2 regions of the Streptomyces sp. NPDC127190 genome follow, and region 2 is predicted to be linked to the other one. Evidence: riboswitches for the same ligand, from Rfam matches in the RefSeq annotation. Region 2 holds a riboswitch; the other holds the start of a gene.
What was found. A riboswitch is a leader RNA that binds a small molecule or an ion and turns the genes downstream of it on or off. The one in region 2 is predicted to bind cyclic di-AMP.

Region 1 (4,868 bases), on a different contig from region 2:
CGGGGATCGGCACCGCCGGGTCACACCGGGGAGACGGTGATCAGGCCGACGCCTCGGTCAGCGTCGTGAGCTGCTCCTTCGTCAGGGTCAGGTTCGCCACCTCCGTCAGGGCCGGCAGCTGGGACACCGTACGGGCCGAGGCGATGGGAGCCGCCACCGTCGGCTGGGCGGCGAGCCAGGCCAGGGCGACCGTGGCGACCGGGGCCTCATGGGCGGCGGCGACCTCGTCCAGGGCGGCGAGGACCCGCCGGCCGCGCTCGGACTCCAGGTGCTTCGCGGCGGCTCCGGCGCGGGCGCTGTCGACCGTCGCACCGGGGCGGTACTTGCCGGTCAGGAAGCCGGAGGCGAGGGCGTAGTACGGGACCGCGGACAGGCCCTCGCGGGCGGCGAGGTCCTGGAGGTCACCCTCGTAGGTGTCGCGGGAGACCAGGTTGTAGTGGGGCTGGACGGCGACATAGCGGGCCAGGCCCTCGCGGGCGGAGAAGTCCAGGGAGGCCTGAAGGCGCTCGGCGCCGATGTTGGAGGCGGCGATGTGCCGGACCTTGCCCGCCTTCACCAGCTCGTCCAGGGCGCCGATGATCTCCTCGACCGGCACCTCGGGCTGGTCGTAGTGGGTGTAGTACAGGTCGATGTAGTCGGTGCCGAGACGGCGCAGGGAGGCGTCGGCGGCGGCCTTGATGGTGGCCGCGGACAGGCCCTGGAACTCGGGGTGCTGGCTGACCTTGGTGGCGACGACGACGTTGTCGCGGTTGCCGCGCGCCTTCAGCCACGCGCCGATGATCGTCTCCGACTCGCCGCCCTTGTTGCCCTCGGCCCAGGCCGAGTAGACGTCCGCGGTGTCGATGAAGTTGCCGCCGGCGGCCGTGTAGGCGTCGAGGACGGCGAAGGAGGTGTCCTCGTCGGCGGTCCAGCCGAAGACGTTGCCGCCCAGGGCGAGCGGGAAGACCTCGAGGTCGGAAGAGCCGAGTGTGCGCAGTGAAGTCATGATCAATGCCAACGCCGGCGAGAGGAAGCGCATTCCTCCGCCGGCGCCGCGTTCACCCGGAAAGCCGGGCCTGTCAGGGGTTGAGGCCCTTGTCGCGCAGCCAGGCCATGGGGTCGATGGCGGTGGGCTGGCCGTCCGGGTGGACCTCCAGGTGCAGGTGCGGCCCGGTGACGTTGCCGGTCGCACCGACGCGGCCGATGACGTCGCCGGTGTTCACCTGCTGGCCGACCGAGACGTTGATCGAGGACTGGTGGCAGTACCAGAGCTGGGTGCCGTCGTCGAGGGTGATGACCGTGCGGTAGCCGTAGGCGCCGGCCCAGCCCGCCTCGGTCACCTTGCCGGCGTGCACCGACTTGATGAGGGTGCCGGTGGGGGCGGCGAAGTCCAGGCCGGTGTGGTAGCCGGAGGACCACATCGAGCCGGGCTGCCCGAAGGTGCCGGTGATCGTGTAGGACACGACCGGCAGCGAGTACTGCTTGGCCAGCTCGGCCAGGCGCTTGGCCTCGGCCTCCTTCTTGGCGTCGGCCTCCGCCTTCTGCTTGGCGGCGGCGGCCTTGGCGGCGGCCGCCTGCTCGGCCTTGGCGGCCGCGGCGGCGGTCTGCTTCTCGGAGGCGGCGAGCGCGGCGATGGTGGCCTTGCTGTCGGCCTGCCCCTTCTGCTGCTCGGCCTGGGCCATGATCCGGTTGCGCAGGGCCTCGCCCGCGCCACCGCTCTGCCCGGCCTCGGCCGAGGCCACGCCGACGGTGCCGAGCGTGCCGCCGGCGTCCTTGGGGGCGTCGGCGGAGTCGCCGCCGAAGAGGTGCTCGACGGAGTCCAGGTCCGGCATGGAGACGGAGACCGGCACCTTGCCGGGGTTGGCGCTGGCCATGCCGCCCGCGCCGACGGCGGCCATCACGCCGACACCGAGGACGGTGGAGCTGCGCGCGAAGCCGCCGCGCTGCTTGGCGACGCGGTGCCGACCGCGGACCGGAGCGACGGACTCCGCAGTGGGGTTCCACTCCTCCCAGGGGCCGTCCTCGGCGGCGGGGGAGCCGTATCCGAAGGTGTCCGTCTCGCGCTGAGCGGGTATGAACGGGGCTTCTGGGGCAGGCCGGTTGGACGCCACGCGGGCGCGCTCCTTTCCTTCCTCCGCCTACCGGGTTAGCTGACGGGTTCGGAGCAGGAAGGTCTCCTACGCGCGTAAACCGATCGTGGGCCGAGTCCGCTCGGCAAGTCCACGACGGTGTCCGCGTGATTCACCCCAAGGTGGTGGTTCCCCGGTTCCCTTACGGGATTCGGCGCGTGCGCACGGAGCCGCCTCTTGTGACGGCTGGGACGACCGCGCTGCGTTATCGAACGTTAATAGACCCTGCGGTTACTTTCCAAGCCCGTCCAGCTTGATCGTTAACCTTTTATGCCGGTACTTAAGGGTCACAAGACCAGCAAACCGGGCGAGTTGACGGCGACTCGGCCACCGTTCAGGAGTCACAGCGTTTTTGATGGTGACTCAGATGTTATGCGCGCGGAGTCGCCCGGTCACTCATCGTGAACCCCCTGCGGGGAGACCCTCAGGGGTGCCGTACGGCGAGCAGCGCCATGTCATCCGCCATCCCTCCCCCGGAGTGCCTCCGCACCTCGTCCGCGAGCCGCCCCAGCAGCGCGCCCGGACCGGCGAAGGTACGGCCGGTAAGCCGCCGCTCGGGGTCGTAGAACCGGCCGTGGACGTCCCGGGCCTCGGACAGCCCGTCGGTGTAGAGCAGCAGGGTGGCCCCACCCGGAAAGGCCGCCTCCAGCACCCGGTCCGGCCACACCCCGAGATCACCCATGCCGAGCGGCAGCGCGGGCTCGGGCCCGGCCAGCGTGCGCACCGCGCCGTCGGCGTACAGCAGCAGCGGCGGCGGATGGCCGCGGTTGACGACCCGGACGAGCCCCTCGCCGTGCGGGAGTTCGGCCAGTACGGCGGTGGTGAACCCCTCGAAGGCGTCGATACCGTCCCGCCGGGCGCCCTCGCGGGCCAGCGCCCGCTCCAGCCGCTGCGCCACCTCCTCCAGCGTGGCCTCCTGCTCGGCCGCCTCCCGGAACGCGCCGATCACCACGGCGACGGCCGCGACGGCACCCAGCCCCTTGCCCCGCACATCCCCGACGATCAGCCGGACGCCGTACGGGCTGTCCTGCACCGCGTACAGGTCGCCGCCGATGGACGCGTCCTGCCGCGCCGCCTCGTAACGGGCGGCGATCCGGAAACCGCCGATCCGCGCCGCGGGCTCCGGCAGTACGGCCCGCTGGGCGGCCTCGGCGATCTCCCGGGCGGAGGCCAGCCGCCGGTCACCCAGGCGGACCACCCGGTTGATGGCGCCGGCCAGCACGGCGACGCTGGCCACGGTGACCAGATCGGTGACCGTGGCCACGGCCGGACGGGCACCGCCCTGCGCATGCACGGCGTAGGTGGCGCCGAGCGCCGCGAGGCCGGTCAGCGCGGTGCTGCGCAGCGAACTGAGCGGGGCCGCGATCAGCACGGCGGCGGTGAAGAAGGGGACGGCGGTGAAGTCCCTCGGCGTCAGCAGGCCGTAGAGGACACCGCAGAAGATCAGCAGGACGGGCAGGCCCCGGGCCAGGGCGCGGGCACTCGGACGGCGCGGAGCAAGCGGGGAAGGGCGCACGGGGGCGGGCCGGTCGCCGTGGCCCGGCCCGGGCACCGGGTCGCCGGGGAGCCGGCCGCCCGCCCTGGCGTACGGGCTCTCCTCCACCTCACCAGGGCGCACCGTGTCTCTCCCGCATGTCCGACGTACCTCCAGATTTGCGGGCCCGGCAAGGCCGGGCGACCCCGGTGGGCCGACCGGATGAGCCCGTCCAAAGGACCCGCCGTAAACCGATGTGCGCGGGACCCCACGGATGACGTACACTGAAGTCACAACGACGCGGGGTGGAGCAGCTCGGTAGCTCGCTGGGCTCATAACCCAGAGGTCGCAGGTTCAAATCCTGTCCCCGCTACTGAAACTCAGGGCCGGAAACCAGCAATGGTTTCCGGCCCTGAGTGTTTCCATGAGCGTGTACGGCCCTAGGGGCGCCCCCGCAGGGGCGCCGGCCTGTTTCACCGGGCCAAGCGGGCCGGGAGTCAGCCCGCCAACAGATGAGAGTTCGGCGCCTTGGCGACCGCCTCCAGCTCGGGGACGACCACGACCTCCACTCCCCCCGCACCGAGCAGCCCGGCCCCGTCGGCCGACGCCACGAAGGTGTCCGGCTCCCGCCAGGCGGTGACCACCCGGCGCACCCCCGCCCCGAGGATCAGCTCCGCACAGGGCGCCGGCCGCGACGCCCGCCGCGCACAGGGCTCCAGGCTGCTGTAGACCGTGGCGCCGGGCAGCCGCGGATCGGCCAGGTCCAGCTTCGCCAGCGCCGCCTCCTCCGCGTGGACCACCGCGTCGCCGCCCTCCCGGGAGTGGCCGCGGGCCAGCTCGGTGCCGTCCGCGGCGACCACCACCGCGCCCACGCTGAACGCGGTCTCCGAGGGCGGACACTGGGCGGCCAGCTCACAGGCGGTGCGCAGCCAGTGCCGGTCGGCGGCGGTGGCGGCCGCACCGGTGCCGGGGGCGGTGGGCTCGTACCGCATGAGGACGACGTCCTCGATCCGGCGCGTCTCGGTGAGCCGCAGCCGGCCCGGCTGATAGCCCCCGGGGCCGAACAGCCGCGGGGCCGCCGGGTCACCGACGAAGAGCGGGGCGAGGACCAGCTGGAGTTCGTCGGCGAGACCCTGCTGGAGCAGCTGGGTGTGCACCTGGCCGCCGCCCTCGACCATCAGCCGCCGCACACCCCGCACCTCGTACAGGTGCTTCAGCAGCAGCCGCCAGTCGAGGCCGGGCCCGAGCGCGACGACATCGGCCGTGCCGCCGAGCAGGCCTGCGGC
Region 2 (4,868 bases):
GGAGACGTACTGCCGCATCGGGTACGCGAGGGCGACGATCAGCGAGCACAGCACCAGCGCGAGCAGCGCCGCCCGTCCGGTGAGCCGGGAGCGGCGGGCCTGCCGTTTGGTCTGGGAGCGGTAGACCCGGGCCGCGGTCTGCTCGCCGAGCAGCCGCAGCCTGGTCGCGGTGGAGAAACGGTCCCGGTCCTTCACGGCCATCTGGCGTACCGCCTCCCCTTGTCTGTCGCCTGCTGCTCGCACACGTGCGTACGTCCCCGGACACGGTACGGGACCGGGTACGGGGACGTACGTACGACTGGCGAGGACTTAGCCCCTACTGGCTCAGCCCTCTGCCGGCTCAGCCCTCTGCCGGCTCGGCTGTCTGCCGGCTCGGCTGTCTGCCGGCTCAGCCCTTGAAGCGCGGGAAGGCGCTGCGGCCGGCGTACACCGCGGCGTCGTCGAGGATCTCCTCGATGCGCAGCAGCTGGTTGTACTTGGCGACGCGCTCGGAGCGGGCCGGGGCACCGGTCTTGATCTGGCCGCAGTTGGTGGCGACGGCCAGGTCGGCGATGGTGACGTCCTCGGTCTCGCCGGAGCGGTGGGACATCATGCACTTGAAGCCGTTGCGCTGGGCCAGCTCGACGGCGTCCAGGGTCTCGGTCAGCGAGCCGATCTGGTTGACCTTGACCAGCAGGGCGTTGGCGGTGCCCTCCTCGATGCCGCGGGCGAGACGCTCGGGGTTGGTGACGAACAGGTCGTCGCCGACCAGCTGGACCTTGTCACCGAGCTTGTCGGTGATGGTCTTCCAGCCGTCCCAGTCGTCCTCGAACAGCGGGTCCTCGATGGAGACCAGCGGGTACGCCTCGACCAGCTCGGCGTAGTACTCGGTCATCTCGGCGGCCGAGCGGTTCTTGCCCTCGAAGACGTAGGAGCCGTCCTTGTAGAACTCGGACGCGGCCACGTCGAGGGCGAGGGCGATCTGCTCGCCGGGGGTGTAGCCGGCCTCCTTGATCGCCTCCAGGATGAGGTCCAGGGCCTCACGGTTGGAGCCGAGGTTCGGGGCGAAGCCGCCCTCGTCGCCGAGGCCGGTGGCCAGGCCCTTGTTCTTCAGGACCTTCTTCAGGGTGTGGTAGACCTCGGCACCCCAGCGCAGGGCCTCGGAGAAGGACTCCGCGCCGATCGGGGCGATCATGAACTCCTGGATGTCCACGTTGGAGTCGGCGTGCGAGCCGCCGTTCAGGATGTTCATCATCGGCACCGGCAGCAGGTGCGCGTTCGGGCCGCCCAGGTAGCGGAAGAGGGGGAGGTCGCTGGCCTCGGAGGCGGCGTGGGCGACGGCGAGGGAGACGCCGAGGATGGCGTTGGCGCCGAGGGAGCCCTTGTTGTCGGTGGCGTCCAGGTCGAACATGGCCTGGTCGATCAGGCGCTGCTCGGTGGCGTCGTAGCCGACCAGCTCGGGGCCGATCTGCTCGATGACGGCCAGGACGGCCTTCTCGACACCCTTGCCCAGGTAGCGGTTCGGGTCGCCGTCGCGGAGCTCGATGGCCTCGAAGGCGCCGGTCGAGGCGCCGGACGGGACGGCGGCACGACCCGTGCTGCCGTCGTCGAGGCCGACCTCGACCTCGACCGTGGGGTTGCCTCGGGAGTCCAGGATTTCCCGGGCTACGACGACGTCGATGGACGGCACGAGCATCTCCTTCTTGGATGTGACGCTGGAAGTGCGGGGCGGTCTGCCTTACGGCTGTGCCTTGCGACTAGAGCCTAACCGCCCCAGGGCCATCGGCCAGCCGACCGACCGGCCCGTGGACGGGGAAGGACACGCAGACGGTACCCATTGTTCACCGTCGGAACAAAGGGGGGTGCGGAAGAACAGCGGACGACGGCTCGGCAAAGAGGACGACGGCTCGGCAAAGAGCCGGGCCGGCCCGGAGCGGCCGAGGGCCGGTCATGGAAAAGCCCCGCCCCGGCGCGTACGGGGGAGAACGCGCCGGGGGGGGGGGCCCGCGGGGACGGGGGGGTCGGCCCTCACCGGGGCTTCACTCGGCGACGAGTGTGGGGGGCCCGGTGGTGAGGGCGCTGTGGCTCTGCGCGGGGCCGCGGGTCACTTCAGGTGCAGCTGCTGGCCCGGGTAGATCAGGTCGGCGTCCGTGACGATGTCCTTGTTCAGGTCGAACAGCTTCTTCCAGCCGCCCTGGACGTGGTGCTTCTCGGCGATGGTGCTGAGGGTGTCGCCCGCGACGACCTTGTACTCGCCGTCGCCCTTCTTGACCTTCTTGCCGGTCGGCGTGGTCACGGTCTTGCTCGGGGACGGGGTGGTGCGCTGGGTGGAGCGGGTGGCGGCCTGCCCGTCGGTGGAGCGGCTGGTGGTGCCGGTGCTCTTGGTCGTGGAGCCGGTGCTCTTGGTCGTGGTGCCGCCGGCCGGGGCGGAGCCGTTGTACGGCGTGCTCGTCAGGCCCGTGCCGCAGACCGGCCAGGCGCCCTTGCCCTGCGCGGCGAGGACCTTCTCGGCGACGGAGATCTGCTGCGCCTTGCTGGCCTTGTCGGCGGTCGAGGCGTAGGCGGTGCCGCCGTACGCGGCCCAGGTGGAGGCGGAGAACTGGAGACCGCCGTAGAAGCCGTTGCCGGTGTTGATGGCCCAGTTGCCGCCGGACTCGCACTGGGCGACGGCGTCCCACTGGGAGGCGGTGGCGGCGGAGGCGTTGCCGGCCGCCATCAGCGGGGCGGCGACGGCGGCACCGGCGACACCGGCGAGTGCGACGGCGCGGACGGCCTTGGACGGACGACGGTGCTTGCCCTTGCCGGAAAACAGCATGGATCATCCCCTCACCGACGCCTGCGAGGTGAGCTGTCGGGTTCGGGCCGGTTGAGTTGCCCGGCCGCACTCCGCTTGCGCGGGGCGCGGCTTCACCCCAAGCCGGTTCCGGCCTCAACGGCCGGTCACGGCACCTACCTTGGTTCCCCCGCTCCTGCCTGCGGCGCTCGAAGCGACGACTGTTCCCGGGTGGCCGCTGGCAGGATTCGGCGTTGCGACCGCCGGGGCTCGCGGTGGCGAGCGGTCCTGACCGTAGACACGCGATCGGCGGAATTTCAAAGACGATCAGGGCTTCTGAGACTCATCCCACACTTTCGCCAAAACGGACATTAGCGATCAAGCGGGGCGTCAACTGGCCCTAATTTACGCCCGTTTCGGTACCGACTTTCAGCGTCTGACCGGCACTGATGTCGTTCGGGTCGGACCCGATGGACTTCTGGTTCTCGGCGTAGAGGGCATGCCATCCGCCGTCGACCCCAAGGGAGTCCGCAATGGAGGTGAGAGAGTCCCCCGCGCGCACGGTGTAAGTCTCCGGCCGACGGGAGGCATGGCGGCCCGAAGCGGCGTCGTTCTGACCGTTTGTCACGCTTTCGTCCGCACTGTCCCCGCGGTGACGCCCGCCACTGCTGAGCGAACCGGTGTCCACCAGGCTCCAGGAGCCGGCGCTCTGCTGGGTCGGGTCCGGATCGTCCGCTTCCGGCGTGTCCGGGGTGGAAGTGTCGCTTTCCTTGGGGTTCTGGCTGCCGGTCGGCGCGGAGGTGCCCGGCTTCGGGGTGCCGCTCGGGGTGGAGCCGTGCGCCTTGCCGTGGTGCGCGCCGGAACCCTTGCCCGTACCCGAGGAGGGGGTCGAGGCGGGGTCCTGGGTCGAGGTGGAGGGGCCGGAGGAGCCGGCGCCGCCGGAGCCGGTGCCGCTGTCCGTGCCGGAACCGGAAGCCGAGCCCGTCGAGTCCGCCGAGCCGGTCGAGCCCGTCGAGCCCGTCGTCGGGTCGGACGACGTACCCGAATCCGACGAGCCGGACGAACCGGAGCTGTCCGTGGAACCGGACGCGTCACCCGTGCCGCCGGAGCCACCGGAGCCGCCGACGCCCGTGTCGACGTCCACCGAGCCGGAGTTCGCGGTCAGCCCGGACAGCAGGGCGCAGGTGGCCCAGGGCGTGGTGCCCTTGTCGGCGAGGATCTTCTCGGCGACCGCGATCTGCTGCGAACGGCTCGCCTGGTCGGGGCTGCCGGCGTAGCGCGTGCCGCCGTATTTGGCCCAGTCGTCCTGGGATATCTGGAGACCGCCGTAGTACCCGTTGCCGGTGTTCGCGCTCCAGGAGCCGCCGCTCTCGCACTCGGCGACCTTGTCCCAGGTGGTTCCGTCGGCCGCGTTGGCGCTCGCGGCGCCGAGGAGCGGGATCGCGATGGCGGAGCCGGTCACTCCGGCCGCGACGAGGAGGGCCGGAGCCTGACGGGGGCGACGGTGACGACCGTTCCCGGAGAGCATGCGGAAGCCTTTCGTGCGACAACAGGAGCGGCGTGGCGGTTGGTGCGGGGCGCCACGCTGATGGGTGAACGTATCGGCAACGATCACTTGTCACAAGTTCATGCCGCGCAGATCACGTGAAGATCACAGAGCTGATGGTGTGTCACCTCGCCCCGCGGGGTATCGGGTCGGCCGGTGTTCAGGCGCGCGGCGTGAACTCCACCGGCAGGGTGCGCAGGCCCCGCATGATGAGCCCGCCGCGCCAGCGCAGCTCGGCCGGATCGGCCCCGAGCCGCAGGTCGGGCAGGCGGGTGAACAGCGTGGCGAGCGCGCTCTGGCCCTCCAGCCGGGCGAGCGGGGCGCCCAGGCAGTAGTGGATGCCGTGGCCGTAGCCGAGGTGCTGGTTGTCCCGTCGGCCGAGGTCCAGCACGTCCGGGTCGGCGAACCGCTCCGGGTCCCGGTCGGCGGCGGCGAGCACCACGAGCACCGGGTCGCCGGGGGCGATGTCCTGGCCGCCGATGGTCAGCGGCTCGGTCGCGAACCGCCAGGTGGCCAGCTCCACCGGGCCGTCGAAGCGCAGCAGCTCCTCGACACCGGTCTCCAGCAGGT

Region 1: it holds a riboswitch for cyclic di-AMP, as region 2 does, so the genes downstream of both, ACFVIU_RS38270 (M23 family metallopeptidase) here and ACFVIU_RS23970 (transglycosylase family protein) in region 2, are expected to answer to the same signal.

Annotation. Positions count from the first base shown of each region.
Region 1 covers NZ_JBHXVE010000050.1:1,855-6,722, reverse strand. Annotated here, with positions in the region: gene ACFVIU_RS38275 (aldo/keto reductase) at 41-985, opposite strand; gene ACFVIU_RS38270 (M23 family metallopeptidase) at 1,059-2,090, opposite strand; cyclic di-AMP (ydaO/yuaA leader) riboswitch at 2,098-2,275, opposite strand; gene ACFVIU_RS38265 (PP2C family protein-serine/threonine phosphatase) at 2,533-3,726, opposite strand; tRNA gene ACFVIU_RS38260 (tRNA-Met) at 3,882-3,955, shown strand; gene ACFVIU_RS38255 (dihydrofolate reductase family protein) at 4,080-4,868, opposite strand, start outside.
Region 2 covers NZ_JBHXVE010000016.1:86,032-90,899, forward strand. Annotated here, with positions in the region: gene ACFVIU_RS23960 (septum formation initiator family protein) at 1-201, opposite strand, end outside; gene eno (phosphopyruvate hydratase) at 389-1,669, opposite strand; gene ACFVIU_RS23970 (transglycosylase family protein) at 2,084-2,794, opposite strand; cyclic di-AMP (ydaO/yuaA leader) riboswitch at 2,798-2,970, opposite strand; gene ACFVIU_RS23975 (transglycosylase family protein) at 3,153-4,280, opposite strand; gene ACFVIU_RS23980 (cytochrome P450) at 4,459-4,868, opposite strand, start outside.